4 regions of the Shewanella sp. SR44-4 genome follow, and region 1 is predicted to be linked to each of the others. Evidence: predicted binding sites of a transcription regulator. Region 1 holds the regulator's gene; each other region holds the start of a gene.
What was found. The regulator sigma-54, encoded in region 1, starts transcription at its own class of promoters, with help from an activator protein. The targets are predictions, from matches to a motif close to GTTGGCACGNNNNTNGNNT.
Positions count from the first base shown of each region.

Region 2: the regulator sigma-54 is predicted to act here: its motif matches at 1,647-1,665, upstream of H5125_RS07025 (PAS domain-containing sensor histidine kinase).
Region 3: the regulator sigma-54 is predicted to act here: its motif matches at 1,355-1,373, upstream of H5125_RS07555 (YccF domain-containing protein).
Region 4: the regulator sigma-54 is predicted to act here: its motif matches at 1,212-1,230, upstream of H5125_RS05205 (DUF3192 domain-containing protein).

Region 1 covers NZ_JACJDU010000001.1:59,512-62,728, reverse strand. The annotation lists gene lptB (LPS export ABC transporter ATP-binding protein) at 1-570, shown strand, start outside; gene H5125_RS00240 (RNA polymerase factor sigma-54) at 713-2,197, shown strand; gene hpf (ribosome hibernation promoting factor) at 2,223-2,510, shown strand; gene ptsN (PTS IIA-like nitrogen regulatory protein PtsN) at 2,513-2,956, shown strand; gene rapZ (RNase adapter RapZ) at 2,953-3,217, shown strand, end outside.
Region 2 covers NZ_JACJDU010000010.1:81,832-85,048, reverse strand. The annotation lists gene H5125_RS07030 (sigma-54 dependent transcriptional regulator) at 1-1,332, shown strand, start outside; gene H5125_RS07025 (PAS domain-containing sensor histidine kinase) at 1,703-2,956, shown strand; gene H5125_RS07020 (sigma-54 dependent transcriptional regulator) at 2,949-3,217, shown strand, end outside.
Region 3 covers NZ_JACJDU010000011.1:74,878-78,094, reverse strand. The annotation lists gene H5125_RS07565 (TIGR00266 family protein) at 1-94, shown strand, start outside; gene H5125_RS07560 (EVE domain-containing protein) at 282-749, opposite strand; gene H5125_RS07555 (YccF domain-containing protein) at 906-1,319, opposite strand; gene H5125_RS07550 (1-aminocyclopropane-1-carboxylate deaminase/D-cysteine desulfhydrase) at 1,516-2,487, shown strand; gene H5125_RS07545 (hypothetical protein) at 2,711-2,884, opposite strand.
Region 4 covers NZ_JACJDU010000007.1:14,630-17,846, forward strand. The annotation lists gene H5125_RS05195 (Zn-ribbon-containing protein) at 1-755, opposite strand, end outside; gene H5125_RS05200 (hypothetical protein) at 756-1,121, opposite strand; gene H5125_RS05205 (DUF3192 domain-containing protein) at 1,282-1,665, shown strand; gene H5125_RS05210 (DUF2789 domain-containing protein) at 1,700-1,936, opposite strand; gene H5125_RS05215 (GNAT family N-acetyltransferase) at 2,110-2,739, shown strand; gene H5125_RS05220 (DUF962 domain-containing protein) at 2,809-3,117, shown strand.

The sequences.
Region 1 (3,217 bases):
GTAAAAAGCGATAAAGGCCGAATATTGATTGACGATGACGACCTTACTGCCGATCCAATGCATTTGCGCGCCCGCAAAGGTATAGGTTACTTACCACAAGAAGCCAGTATTTTCCGCAAGCTCACCGTTTACGACAACATAATGGCCGTACTGCAAACTCGCAAAGAGCTCAGCACAGACCAACGTATTGAACAGCTTGAGCACCTACTCGAAGAGTTCCACATTACTCACATACGCGACAGCCAAGGTATGTCGTTATCGGGTGGTGAACGTCGTCGAGTTGAAATTGCGCGCGCTTTAGCTGCTAATCCAAAATTTATTTTGCTTGATGAGCCCTTTGCTGGTGTTGATCCTATTTCGGTCATCGACATTAAAAAAATCATCCAACAACTTAAAAATCGCGGTTTAGGGGTATTAATTACCGACCATAACGTACGTGAAACGCTAGACGTTTGTGAGCGAGCCTATATCGTCAGCCAGGGTAATTTAATTGCCGAAGGCACACCTGATGAGATATTAAGTAATCAACAAGTTCGAGCTGTGTACTTAGGTGAACAATTCAAGCTATAGTTACTTTACTGGCCTTTTAGTCTAGCTAACTCATTTCATTGAACGATACCTAAACAACGTTAAATGTCATTGATGTTTATGGCAATCCATTATAGTTCGAGATTGTCATTTTTATGGAAAATCATCTAGGGATAAGCGGTAAATGAAAGCGTCACTCCAACTTAAAATGGGTCAACACTTAACCATGACCCCACAATTGCAGCAAGCCATTCGCTTACTGCAATTATCGTCATTGGAGCTACAGCAGGAAATCCAACAAGCATTAGATTCAAATCCATTGCTTGAAATAGAAGATGAGTTTTCTGAAGCAAAAGACTCCTTAAAAGAAAACCGCGACCAAGCGGATACAGACTTTAGTGACAACAGTATTGTTAATGTCGAAAAAGACACTTCCACCGTCGACATAACAGAATCCATGACCAAAGAAACCATGGATGATTTAGCCATGGATACCACATGGGATGAAGTATACACAGCCTCACCTATGTCAGGTTCAGGCAGTGCAAGCATGCGCGATGACGACATGCCCTTTCAAGGTGAAACCACCGAAGGTCTGTACGAACACTTAGAATGGCAAAAAAATCTCACTCCATTTTCAGACACCGATCTCGCCATTGCCACCGCCATTATTGATGCCATTGATGAACGCGGTTATCTAACCCAAAGTACCGAAGATATTCTCGAAGCCATGGGTGATGAAAATGTGGAACTCGATGAGGTTGAGGCGGTATTAAAACGCGTTCAACACTTTGATCCTGTGGGTGTTGCAGCACGTGATTTAAGCGAATGCCTATTTATTCAATTAGCGCAATACTCTAACGACACACCCCATATCGATAATGCCCGTTTGTTAATTAAAGGCTATTTAGAGTTAATTGCTGGCCGTGATTTCAGATTATTGATGCGTAAAACAAAACTAAAAGAAAATGAGTTACGTGACGCAATCACTCTAATCCAGACACTCAATCCTCGTCCGGGCTTATTAATTACCCCCATGGATGATGAATACGTGATTCCCGATGTCACAGTATTAAAGAAAAATGGCCGTTGGGTAGTAGAGTTAAACCCAGACAACATGCCTAAAATTGGTGTTAATCAGCAATATGCAGCCATGGCTAGAGGCAGTAAAAACCCGTCGGATAGTCAATTTATTCGAGGCCATCTGCAAGAGGCTAAATGGTTTATTAAAAGTATTGAAAGCCGTAATGATACTTTACTTAAAGTGGCAAATTGCATTGTGCAATTTCAGCAAGGCTTTTTTGAATATGGCGAAGAAGCCATGAAGCCTATGGTGCTCAATGATATCGCTGAAGCCGTAGAAATGCATGAATCGACCATTTCACGAGTCACCACACAAAAATATATGCACACCCCTCGTGGCTTATTTGAACTAAAATACTTCTTCTCTAGCCATGTCAGTACTGACGATGGCGGGGAATGCTCATCAACGGCCATTCGTGCTTTTATCAAAAAGCTGGTTGCCGCAGAAAACCAGAAAAAACCACTGAGTGACAGTAAAATGGCTCAGCTTCTGGCAGAACAGGGCATAAACGTTGCTCGTCGTACGATAGCAAAATACCGTGAAGCAATGATGATCCCGCCCTCAAACCAACGTAAGAGTTTATAACCTACTAGGCAATGGAGGATTTTTTATGCAAATAAGTCTGACTGGACGTCATGTCGAAATAACAGAATCTTTACGTGAATACATCCACAGTAAATTTTCAAAGCTTGAACGACACTTCGATCAGATCCATAATGTACACGTTGTGCTCAATGTAGAAAAATTACAACAAAAAGCAGAAGCCAAAATCAACATTAATGGCGCAGAAATTTTTGCAATGTCAGAAAGTACTGATATGTATGCTGCAATAGACGCCCTGATCGATAAACTCGACCGTCAGGTAATTAAACACAAAGAGAAGAATACAAAACACTAACGATGGAACTTTGTACCATTCTGCAGCCGGAATGCACTACCTGTGCCACACCGGGCAGTAAGAAAAAAGTACTGGAACTCATCAGCAATTTAGTCGCTGCCCAGTACCCAACCCTGTCTTCGCAAGAGGTTTTTGAAAGCCTGTTAGCGAGAGAGAAAATGGGTAGCACAGGTATAGGAAATGGCATTGCGATACCTCATGGTAGATTAACGACCATCGATCACCCTATCGCGATATTTATTAAATGTGAAGAAGCCATTGCCTTTGATGCAATCGATAAGCAACCCGTGGATCTTTTATTTGCTTTGTTAGTCCCTGCAGACCAGTGCCAACAACATTTAGGCACGTTATCGAGCATGGCCCAAAAGTTAAGCGATAAGCAAATATTGAAACAGCTTCGTAAAACTCACGACGCAACAGAACTTTATCAGGTTATTACTGCATGAAACTAGTTATAGTATCGGGACGTTCAGGCTCAGGGAAATCCGTTGCCCTGAGAGTATTAGAAGACCTAGGATATTATTGTGTTGATAATTTGCCTTTACCACTCATTGGCACATTATTAGCCCAGCTTAAAGGCAGTAATGATTTGGTTGCGATTAGCGTTGATGTTCGTAACATTGCAGAACAAGGTAAAGTGCTTCAAGACCAATTGGCACTACTTCAAAATGACACTGAAATTATCAGTTTCTTTTTAAATTCCAATG
Region 2 (3,217 bases), on a different contig from region 1:
ATTGTCTCTAATGAATCTTTTTTAGCCCTGATCGAGCAATCTCGGTATCGCGCGGTTGTCGTGTTTGATGAAAACATCAGCGTCGAGAGTATCAAAAACATAGCCGCTATAGTGCCCTGGCAACCGATGTTGTTATTAGGCGATACTGATGCCAATGTATCCAACATGCTCGGAACAATTGAAGAGCCGATAAATTACCCGCAATTGACTGAACTGCTGCATTTTTGCCAAGTTTTTGGCCAAGCCAAGCGAGAACACACTTTAACTAATGGTAATCAAACCAAACTATTCCGAAGCTTAGTCGGCCGCAGTGAAGGTATTGCTAAAGTCCGCCATTTGATTAACCAAGTTTCAAGTTCTGATGCGACCGTATTAGTATTGGGTCAATCGGGTACCGGTAAAGAAGTTGTAGCGCGTAATATTCATTATTTATCTGAACGACGTGATGGACCGTTTATTCCGGTCAATTGTGGTGCGATTCCTGCTGAATTACTTGAAAGTGAATTGTTTGGCCATGAAAAAGGCTCTTTCACTGGGGCGATATCATCTCGTAAAGGCCGTTTTGAATTGGCAGAAGGTGGCACGCTATTTTTAGATGAAATTGGCGATATGCCGCTGCAAATGCAAGTTAAGTTGTTACGTGTGTTGCAAGAAAAGGTATTTGAACGTGTCGGTGGCAGCAAAACAATTGCTACTGATGTGCGTATCGTTGCCGCAACGCATCGTGACCTTGAAACCATGATTGTGGATAACACATTTCGTGAAGATTTATATTATCGACTCAATGTGTTCCCAATTGAGATGCCAGGTTTAAGTGAGCGTCGTGACGATGTGCCGCTACTGTTGCACGAATTAGTTAGCCGAGTGTTTAATGAAGGCCGCGGTAAGGTCCGTTTTACTCAACGTGCGATAGAATCGTTAAAAGAACACCCTTGGTCTGGTAATGTGCGTGAATTATCAAACTTGGTAGAGCGTTTAACCATCTTGTTTCCTGGTGGATTAGTCGACGTTAATGATTTACCGCATAAGTACCGTTACATAGAGGTACCAGAATATTGTGTTGAAATCAGTGAAGAACAATTGGAGCGCGATGCTTTAGCTTCAATATTCAGTGATGAAGAACCTGTTGAAATACCAGAAACGCGTTTCCCTAGTGAATTGCCGCCAGAAGGGGTTAATTTAAAAGACTTACTAGCGGAATTAGAAATCGACATGATCCGTCAAGCACTTGAGCAGCAAGACAGTGTGGTAGCAAGAGCCGCCGAAATGTTGGGTATTCGCCGTACAACATTAGTCGAGAAAATGCGTAAATATGGTTTGAGTAAAGACTAGACCATTATCTGAATTTTGGATTTTATAAAAACACACCCTCAGGTGTGTTTTTTCGTTTATCAGTAACTGAAAAATTAATGATCTCATGTTTCTAGTGCTTGAGATAATAGCTTGGCACAGCAAATATTTTTAACTTGAGAAGTAATATATTGTTACCGCTAGATAGTATTGCGATTAAGTAGTTTTATTGAATGCTGGCCGAAATATTGGTTTTGCAAAATGTGGTAAGGCCAATGAACTAAACTCATAAGTATGTTGCTTTATCACTGGCTTAAAACACGGTCTGCCGATGCTTCTATTACTATAAGAAATTGCTTGGCACAGTAAATGCATTCAGCTAGTCAAATGTTATTTTTTTGACGGAGCGACCATGTATTTAGCACGAGCGTTAACACATACAGATCATTCAGACTATGAGTTACCTGTGTCAGCTTCGTCTATCACCACAACTGATACAGAGGCGGAATCGCCAGCTATTGGGGCTAATTCAGTACAGCAACGCAATGTGAACTTTGCTGCCAGCTTTGCTAGCAGCTTAGTCACTAACTCAGTCACTAATTCTGCCACTAACTCAGTAACTAACTCAGCCACTCCGGTTATCAGTACTTATTCTAGTAAGGCCGCCAATATGTCAAATCAAATGGCGCATATTCTTCAAGCCATGCCATCTGGTGTGGTGATCCTTGATGGTGACGGTGTGGTTACGTTAGCCAATCCAGTTGCAACCGAACTCTTAGGACGACCTCTGCAGGGGGCCCGTTGGTTTGATATTATTCATCGTGCTTTTGCCCCACAAGATGATGACGGCCATGAAGTGTCGCTTAAAAATGGTCGACGAGTAAAATTGGCTATTACGCCATTAGCGCCTGAACCTGGGCAGTTAATTGTGTTAACCGATCTCACCGAAACGCGTTTATTGCAGAAAAACCTGTCTCATTTACAACGTTTATCAGCATTAGGCAAAATGGTGGCGACATTAGCACATCAGGTGCGCACCCCATTGTCTGCCGCTTTGCTGTATGCCTCTAATCTTGCTAGCCCTAAATTATCTGATTCTGCCCGGTCTAAGTTTCAATCTAAATTGGTCGACCGGCTTAATGAGCTAGAACGTCAAGTTAATGACATGTTGCTAATGGCAAGGGGACGTCAGGATGGGATGGCTGAATCAGTCTCAATGGACGAAATAATTAGTCAAGTAATGGCCAGCTGCGAACCGATTGCCGATAAAAAACATTGCCAGCTTGTTGTGGAAGATACTTCACATTCATTGATGCTTGCCAATGCTAATGCACTTAGTTCTGCAGTTAATAATCTAGTGATGAATAGCATTGAAGCGGGCGCCACAAAAATAAAGGTCAGTGCCAGCGAGACACCTGATGGGCTATTGTTAGATGTCATCGACAATGGCAAAGGGCTCGAGCCGTCAATGCAACAACAAATCCTTGAACCCTTTTTTACCACTAAAAGCCAGGGTACAGGGTTAGGTTTAGCGGTTGTGCAGTCGGTAGTGCGTAACCATGGTGGACAAATTCAATTGTCGTGTAAGCCGGGTATGGGTTGCCATATTAGATTGAGCTTTCCACACATGAACAAAGCAAGTCATCAGGAGGTGAAGCGTGGCTGAAGCAAATATTCTATTAGTTGAAGATGATGCTGATTTACGTGAGGCATTGCTTGATACCCTCATGCTTGCCCATTACGACTGTATTGATGTAGGTAGCGCTGAAGAGGCCATTTTGGCCCTAAAAGCCAACCAATTTGATTTGGTGATTAGCGATGTGCAAATGGACGGTATTGGTGGCATGGGCTTGTTAAGCTATTTACAACAAAACCAACCTAAATTGCCAGTATTGTTAATGACTGCTTATGCCACTATTAACAGTGC
Region 3 (3,217 bases), on a different contig from region 1:
GGCTGACAGAATTATTGCTCATGCACCATCAAGTGGTGGCAAAGACCAAGGTGAAGGTTCTGTACTTGGCGGAATAGGGCGAATGATTAACTAGTATGGGCATTGCGTGATCTTATCACTGTGCCGTTAGTATTTGAGCTCAGACTATTTATAGCTAATAGTGTTTACGTAGTCTGAGCTGTCTTTAGGAGGCTGATTTAAAGAAGATGTTTACTGGTCGGCTGACAAGCTGGTCTGTTTTAATTCAAGGTTACCGATGCAAGGTCATCAATCTAACGTTATTATTCTAAGGTTGTTAGTTGCATAATGTGTTGGTAGTGCAACTGTGTGACGGGCTGAATACTCAGGCGGGCACCTTTAGCCACTAATACCATATCTTGCAGCGCGGGATCGGCTTTCAATTGCTTCAAGCTCACAGGCTTAGAAAATTTGGCCATAAATTGAATATCGACTTGCCACCATCGAGGCGCATTAGCGTTAGATTTTGCATCAAAATACGGTGAACGGTTATCAAAAGCACTGCTATCAATTTGAGCTTCACTGCTAATTTTTGCTAAACCCACAATGGCAGGAACTTTACAGCTAGAGTGGTAAAACAACACTACATCGCCCAGTGTAATTTGATCGCGAATATAATTACGTGCTTGATAGTTACGAATACCTTGCCAAGCAACAGTTTGCTGCTTACTCATCTGTAGATTATCAATACTAAAGTCGTCTGGTTCAGACTTCATTAACCAATAGTTCATGTGATCCCATTATTGTCTTTAAAGTGACTTAATAACCTTTCAGTGCTTAAGAATGGCAATGTACACGGTGCAGATACGATTAGGCAAATAAAAAGCCGACAGCATTATGCTATCGGCTTTTTACAATAGTGGTCATTCAGCGGTTATTAACGAATGTTAATAAGTCGGTTTGGCAATAACGGTTTGACCAATAGGGGTTAAACTTAATAAGGCCAACTTAAGATGTTGTAACGCGAACGGAATACCTATAATCGTTACAAAACAAGCCAGAGCATGGACTAGATGACCAATCGCGAGCCAAATACCAAAGCATAAAAACCATATTACATTACCCACCAAACCTAACGTGCCAGTGCCAATATCTTCTTGGCCTGAAATGTGTTTCCGGTTAACGGTCTCTTGTCCAAATGGCCAGAAAGCCAGTTCGCCAATAACAAAACAAGCACGACCAAATGGGATGCCAATGATACTGATAAAGCACAGTACTCCAACAAACCACCAAGCTAGTCCCATAACAAAACCACCCATTAAAAACCAAGCAATATTAAAGATTAAGCGTAAAAGAGACATTTTCATTCCTATCAATAGTCAATATTCTCAATATAAAGCCATTTTCATGCCATGTTTTCAATTTGTTGATTATTAAGGATTAAGTGTTGCTGTGGTATTGTAAAAGTAGAACAGTGCGAGGATTCACGCAAATGAATCGATGAGATTTATCATTTTTTAGTTAAAATGCTCATATTACAGTTGATTGAGACAATTCATGTTTTCGATAAGCCCAGTGCAAACGATGAACTTTGCTGGACGCAGCATCTACATTAAAAGAGATGATTTATTACATGCTGACTTTAGTGGTAATAAAGCACGTAAATTTTATCATTTTTTGCATCATGATTATTCACATGTTACCCAGCTAGTGGCATCGGGTTCGGCCCAAGCCAACTCATTATATTCCATGTCAGTATTGGCTAAGCGGCAAGGGTGGAAATTTGATTACTATGTAAGCCATATCAGCGAGTTTTTATTACAACATCCTCAAGGCAATTATGCCGCTGCGATACAAAATGGCGCCAATATTATTGATGTTAGTCATTTGACCGATGTTGAAAATCTTCAAAGTATGCATTTAGACGATGCGATGCAATATATTGTTTCATCGAATCCAAGCTACGCAGATAAAAAACAATTACTTTTTATTCCTGAAGGTGGGCGTTGTGAGTATGCCGAAACCGGGATAACACAACTTGCCTGTGAAATTATTCAATGGGCGCAAGATCAACAAAAAAATAAGCTAAAGGTATTTTTACCCTCAGGTACGGGGACCACTGCGGCTTATTTAAATAAACAACTTACTCAACAATTGGCTCATTTATCATTAACGAAAGTTTTTACCATTGAGGTGTTAACTTGCAGTACTGTGGGAGGGGATGAATATTTACGTCAACAATTCTCACAATTAGTCGATGAGGTTTATTTTCCTAAAATTATTAATGATGGTTATAAATATCATTTTGGCAAACTATCACGACGTTGTTTTGATATGTGGAATACAGTATGCCAGTCGGGAATTGAATTTGAATTATTGTACGACCCGGTTGGATTTCTAGTGTTACAACATTATTTGAATAGTAATACTGTCAGTGCAACCGATATTCTTTATATACATCAGGGGGGAGTCTTGGGAAATAAAACGATGTTGCCAAGATACCAACGAAAGTTTTCGCACTCGGTTTGATTACAGGATGAATGCAAGATGTTTTTTCTATAAGTTGTTGATATAAAATTAGATGTTTTAGAGGGGTTAACTGGGATGTAACGCTGAAGAATAACTTAAAATGATGCGAGTGAGTTATTCATTTTGCTCTGTTTTAATAAACATCGGTAAGTGAGAGGAGAATACCGAGAAATGAGTTTATTAAATAACAGAGCAAATGATTAACGCAAAGCGTTAGGGGGTATTACTTATTGGCAGAGATTAACCATTTCATGAAGTTTAATGCTTCAATACGTTTTGAAAAGGTTTTTTTGTTTTTACCTAGGCTGTCGGTAAAAGCAATTGAATTCTTGTTTGACGAGATAGAGTTAACCGGAAAGCTAACTGAAATTTCGTGTCCATTCATGTTGTATGACATAGGTCACACTCCTTCTTATATATTCACCATTAGGTGAGAAAATTGTTCAATAAAATATCCTTGGCATTTTTTAGTGTTGCAAAAGATTAATGTTTCGAGATTTAACTTAACCTATCCTTTACTCACTAATCAAGTGTTGATATGTAAATAGTTGATTAAGGTCTATTTTATGCTTGCAACATTGATGTTGTCACATGACATATAGCCATAAAAAAATTAATACATATTTAGTACTTAACTTTGTAAGTTAAACATAGTTTTATGACAACAAGATGACGTGAATATAATTTAAATTATCATATCAACAGAAATCAATTGAAATCAAAAACGATG
Region 4 (3,217 bases), on a different contig from region 1:
AAATTAGACACAATACGGCAAGGCTCGCAGCGAAAGTGAAACATGTCTAAAAGTGGCTCATCTAGCTTCCAACCTTTAGATCCACAGCGTGGGCAGGGGCGAGCTAGCTCTGCTTGCAATGATTCGCCGCCCACACGGTATAAGTAATAATAGGTGGGGATATTAGTTAAATATTCTATCCGGCCACGTAAATCCCAACCGCGTCTAAATAAGTCACTGTCCGCTCGAGTGATCTCATCCAAAGCTGCAAACTCTGCTTTAGTGGCTGCGGCCATTTGCAGTTCATCGCATGCTTGCCACTCTGTTTGCCATTTTATGATGCGTTTGTGATCGCCATTAAAAGTAGCAGGCAGCTGATAAAGAGGTATTGGTAACAGGTTATCGCCATTACGCAGTGGCGAACACATATGCACATAACTGGTATACAGCAGTTGCCATGAAGGCGTATCGGTATTGCTGGCTTCGGAGTTAATGTCTTGGCCGATGAATTTCTCTCTAGGAGCCAATAGCTTAGCTGCAGTTAGGCCTGCTAAGGCCACTTTTACCCATGGGCTACTGTGGCGGTTAGCTAAGCTGGTTTTTTCAGGTAACAGCAAACGAACTCTAAATTCACCGTCATTAAAGGCGACCGCAAATTCACGTCCTAAAATTTGTCCATTAGCTCGTAAGGCTTCAAGAAAAGCGTTAATGGCTTTCTCTACCGTCTCAATAGTCGTATCGGCAAAACATTCAAAGCGTAGTTCGGTGACAAACATCTATTGGTCAGCCTTATTATTGATTATGTTGCTTTGAGCCATATTATTTTGTAATTGGTTTTCTAACTCAGTAACTCGTTGGGTTAGCTGACTAATATGTTGTTGTAGGGTCATAACCTGTTGAATCACTTGAGTAAGATCGGGTTGATCATGTGATGGGACATCGGCTATTGATGGAATGTCTGCTAATTCCGGTAAATGTTGCCACTCAGATTTAGGCAGCGCCTTAAATTGTTGTAAACCTTGGATAAGGGTAGGCATCGGAATGCTATTGCCTAAACGACTTTTTATCAGCGCCAAGCTGGGCGTATGCCCATTGTTAGCAATTGATTTTGCTGCGGCAAGTACTTGTTCAATTGGACTCATTGTTGGTTTAATTCCTTAATTCCATATAGTGAGATTAACTAATTTCTTGTTGAGTTAAAACATAAAGCTATATAAATCAGTATATTATTTTATGGCACGATTTTGGCTTAAAGGATCTGTAAATACAATGCGGATTTTATTTTAACAAAAAGGATGCAACATGAAATTAAAACTTATCGCAGCGGCATTAATTGGCGCTACATCACTAGGATTAAGTGGTTGTGTTATTAGTGTCGGAGACCATGAATCGGGTAAAAGTGCTGATTATTGGCAAGTGCAACAAGATAAAAATCGTGATCTGTTGAGCAAATTGTCTATGGGAATGAGCAGTGATCAAGTCACAACCTTAATGGGAACGGCTGATTTTAGTGAAGCTTATACCAAGTCGGCTCAAAATAATGCAGAGCAATCCATCAAAGTGTTGTTTTATCGTACCCAATGGGCAGAAGGCGATGGTAAAACAACCAAAGATGAATGCACGCCAATTGTGTTCAAAGATGACGTTTTAGTGGGCTGGGGTGATACCGCCTACAGACAGCACTAATTGCCGAGTGAGGTTATCCGACATTAAGTGTTAATTACAATTTAGCTCGCATCATCACGTCCAATTGGTCAATCACTTCTGACCATTGGGCGTCTTGTAATAATGCCTCTTTTAAAAATGCTTTTTGACCTGAATTCCAGCAATCGGCATCAGTAATTAATGTGTGTTTATCCAGTTTGTTTTGGATAACAAAGTCGTCGATTCCCTCTTGATCGTGAGGCAAACCTAATTGCTTAAATAAGTGACTTAAATCATTTGATGTAGTGTCCATTTGGCGCATTCCTTATGATGGTTAGATAAACAATTTTAGTATCCGTCTTGATGAGATAAATTGCAAACAACTGACACTCACAATCGCTAACAGGCAAAATGGGTAAACAAAACTTGTACAATGTTTCAAACTTGTTAAGTTAAGTTTAGCGAGTTAACCAACAAGGAATAATAATGGACAATAACACCTTGGAAACTTTACGTGCAGTATATTTGACGGCAGAAGACTTACGAGTCGCAGCTTCTATTCTTTATAACGCTTATCATGATGATCCCTATTTTATCGAGGTACTTGGGCAAGATGACAATCAACAATACGAACAGAAACTTCGCGCGGCGATTCGTGAAGAGTTAAATGAACTGTGGCAACAAGAACAACCTTTAATTGGCTTATTTGACGGTGACCGTTTAATTGGAGTTGCCTGTGTGATTACGCAACAAGTACCTTTGGGTGAGGGGCGTTATTGGCATTGGCGTTTTAAAATGATGTTGGGTACAGGATGGAAATCAACTCAAGGGTTAATGCAAAAAGAGACCTGCATTTTAGAACATCTTCCTTCGCAAAAATGCGGGGTTTTGCAATTTATTGCCTTATCCCCCAATGAGCAGCAAAAAGGTTATGGTGCCAAGTTAATTCAAGCGGTATTGAGTTGGTGTGATGAGCAACCTGGGCTTGATGGCATTGGGGTATTTGTGAGTAACTCTTCGCACCATCAAGCATTCGTGAAACAAGAATTTGTCAGCATTGCCACTGTGAGTATTGGCAATATTGAAGGTGAAATATTGTTTTACAGTAAGGCATAGTGTCTAAAATGAAAATAATCTAATACTAACAGAGCATACCATTAGCGAGTTGTTAATAAGGAGTGAGTAATGGAACCTAAGCGTTATTCTTCATTTGCAGAGTTTTATCCATTTTATCTGTCGCAACATCAAGATCCCGTTTGTCGAAGACTGCATTACATTGGCAGTAGCATTATTTTAGTGATCATTATTAACACTTTGATTAACCAACATTGGTGGCAGTTATTGTGGTTGCCGGTAGTCGGTTATGGTTTTGCATGGTTAGGGCATTTTATATTTGAAAAAAATCGCCCCGCAACATTCACTTATCCGCTATACAGCTTATGGGCAGATTGGGTCATGTTTGGTCAAATGATAAGGCGTTTATGGCGCAAATAACCCTGGAAGTATTAACTTGCTCACGCTTTTGTAAGCAATATCCTACAAGTGTGTAAGGGATCTTATCTAAAGTTGTCAGTGTTTAACGTTATAAATTATT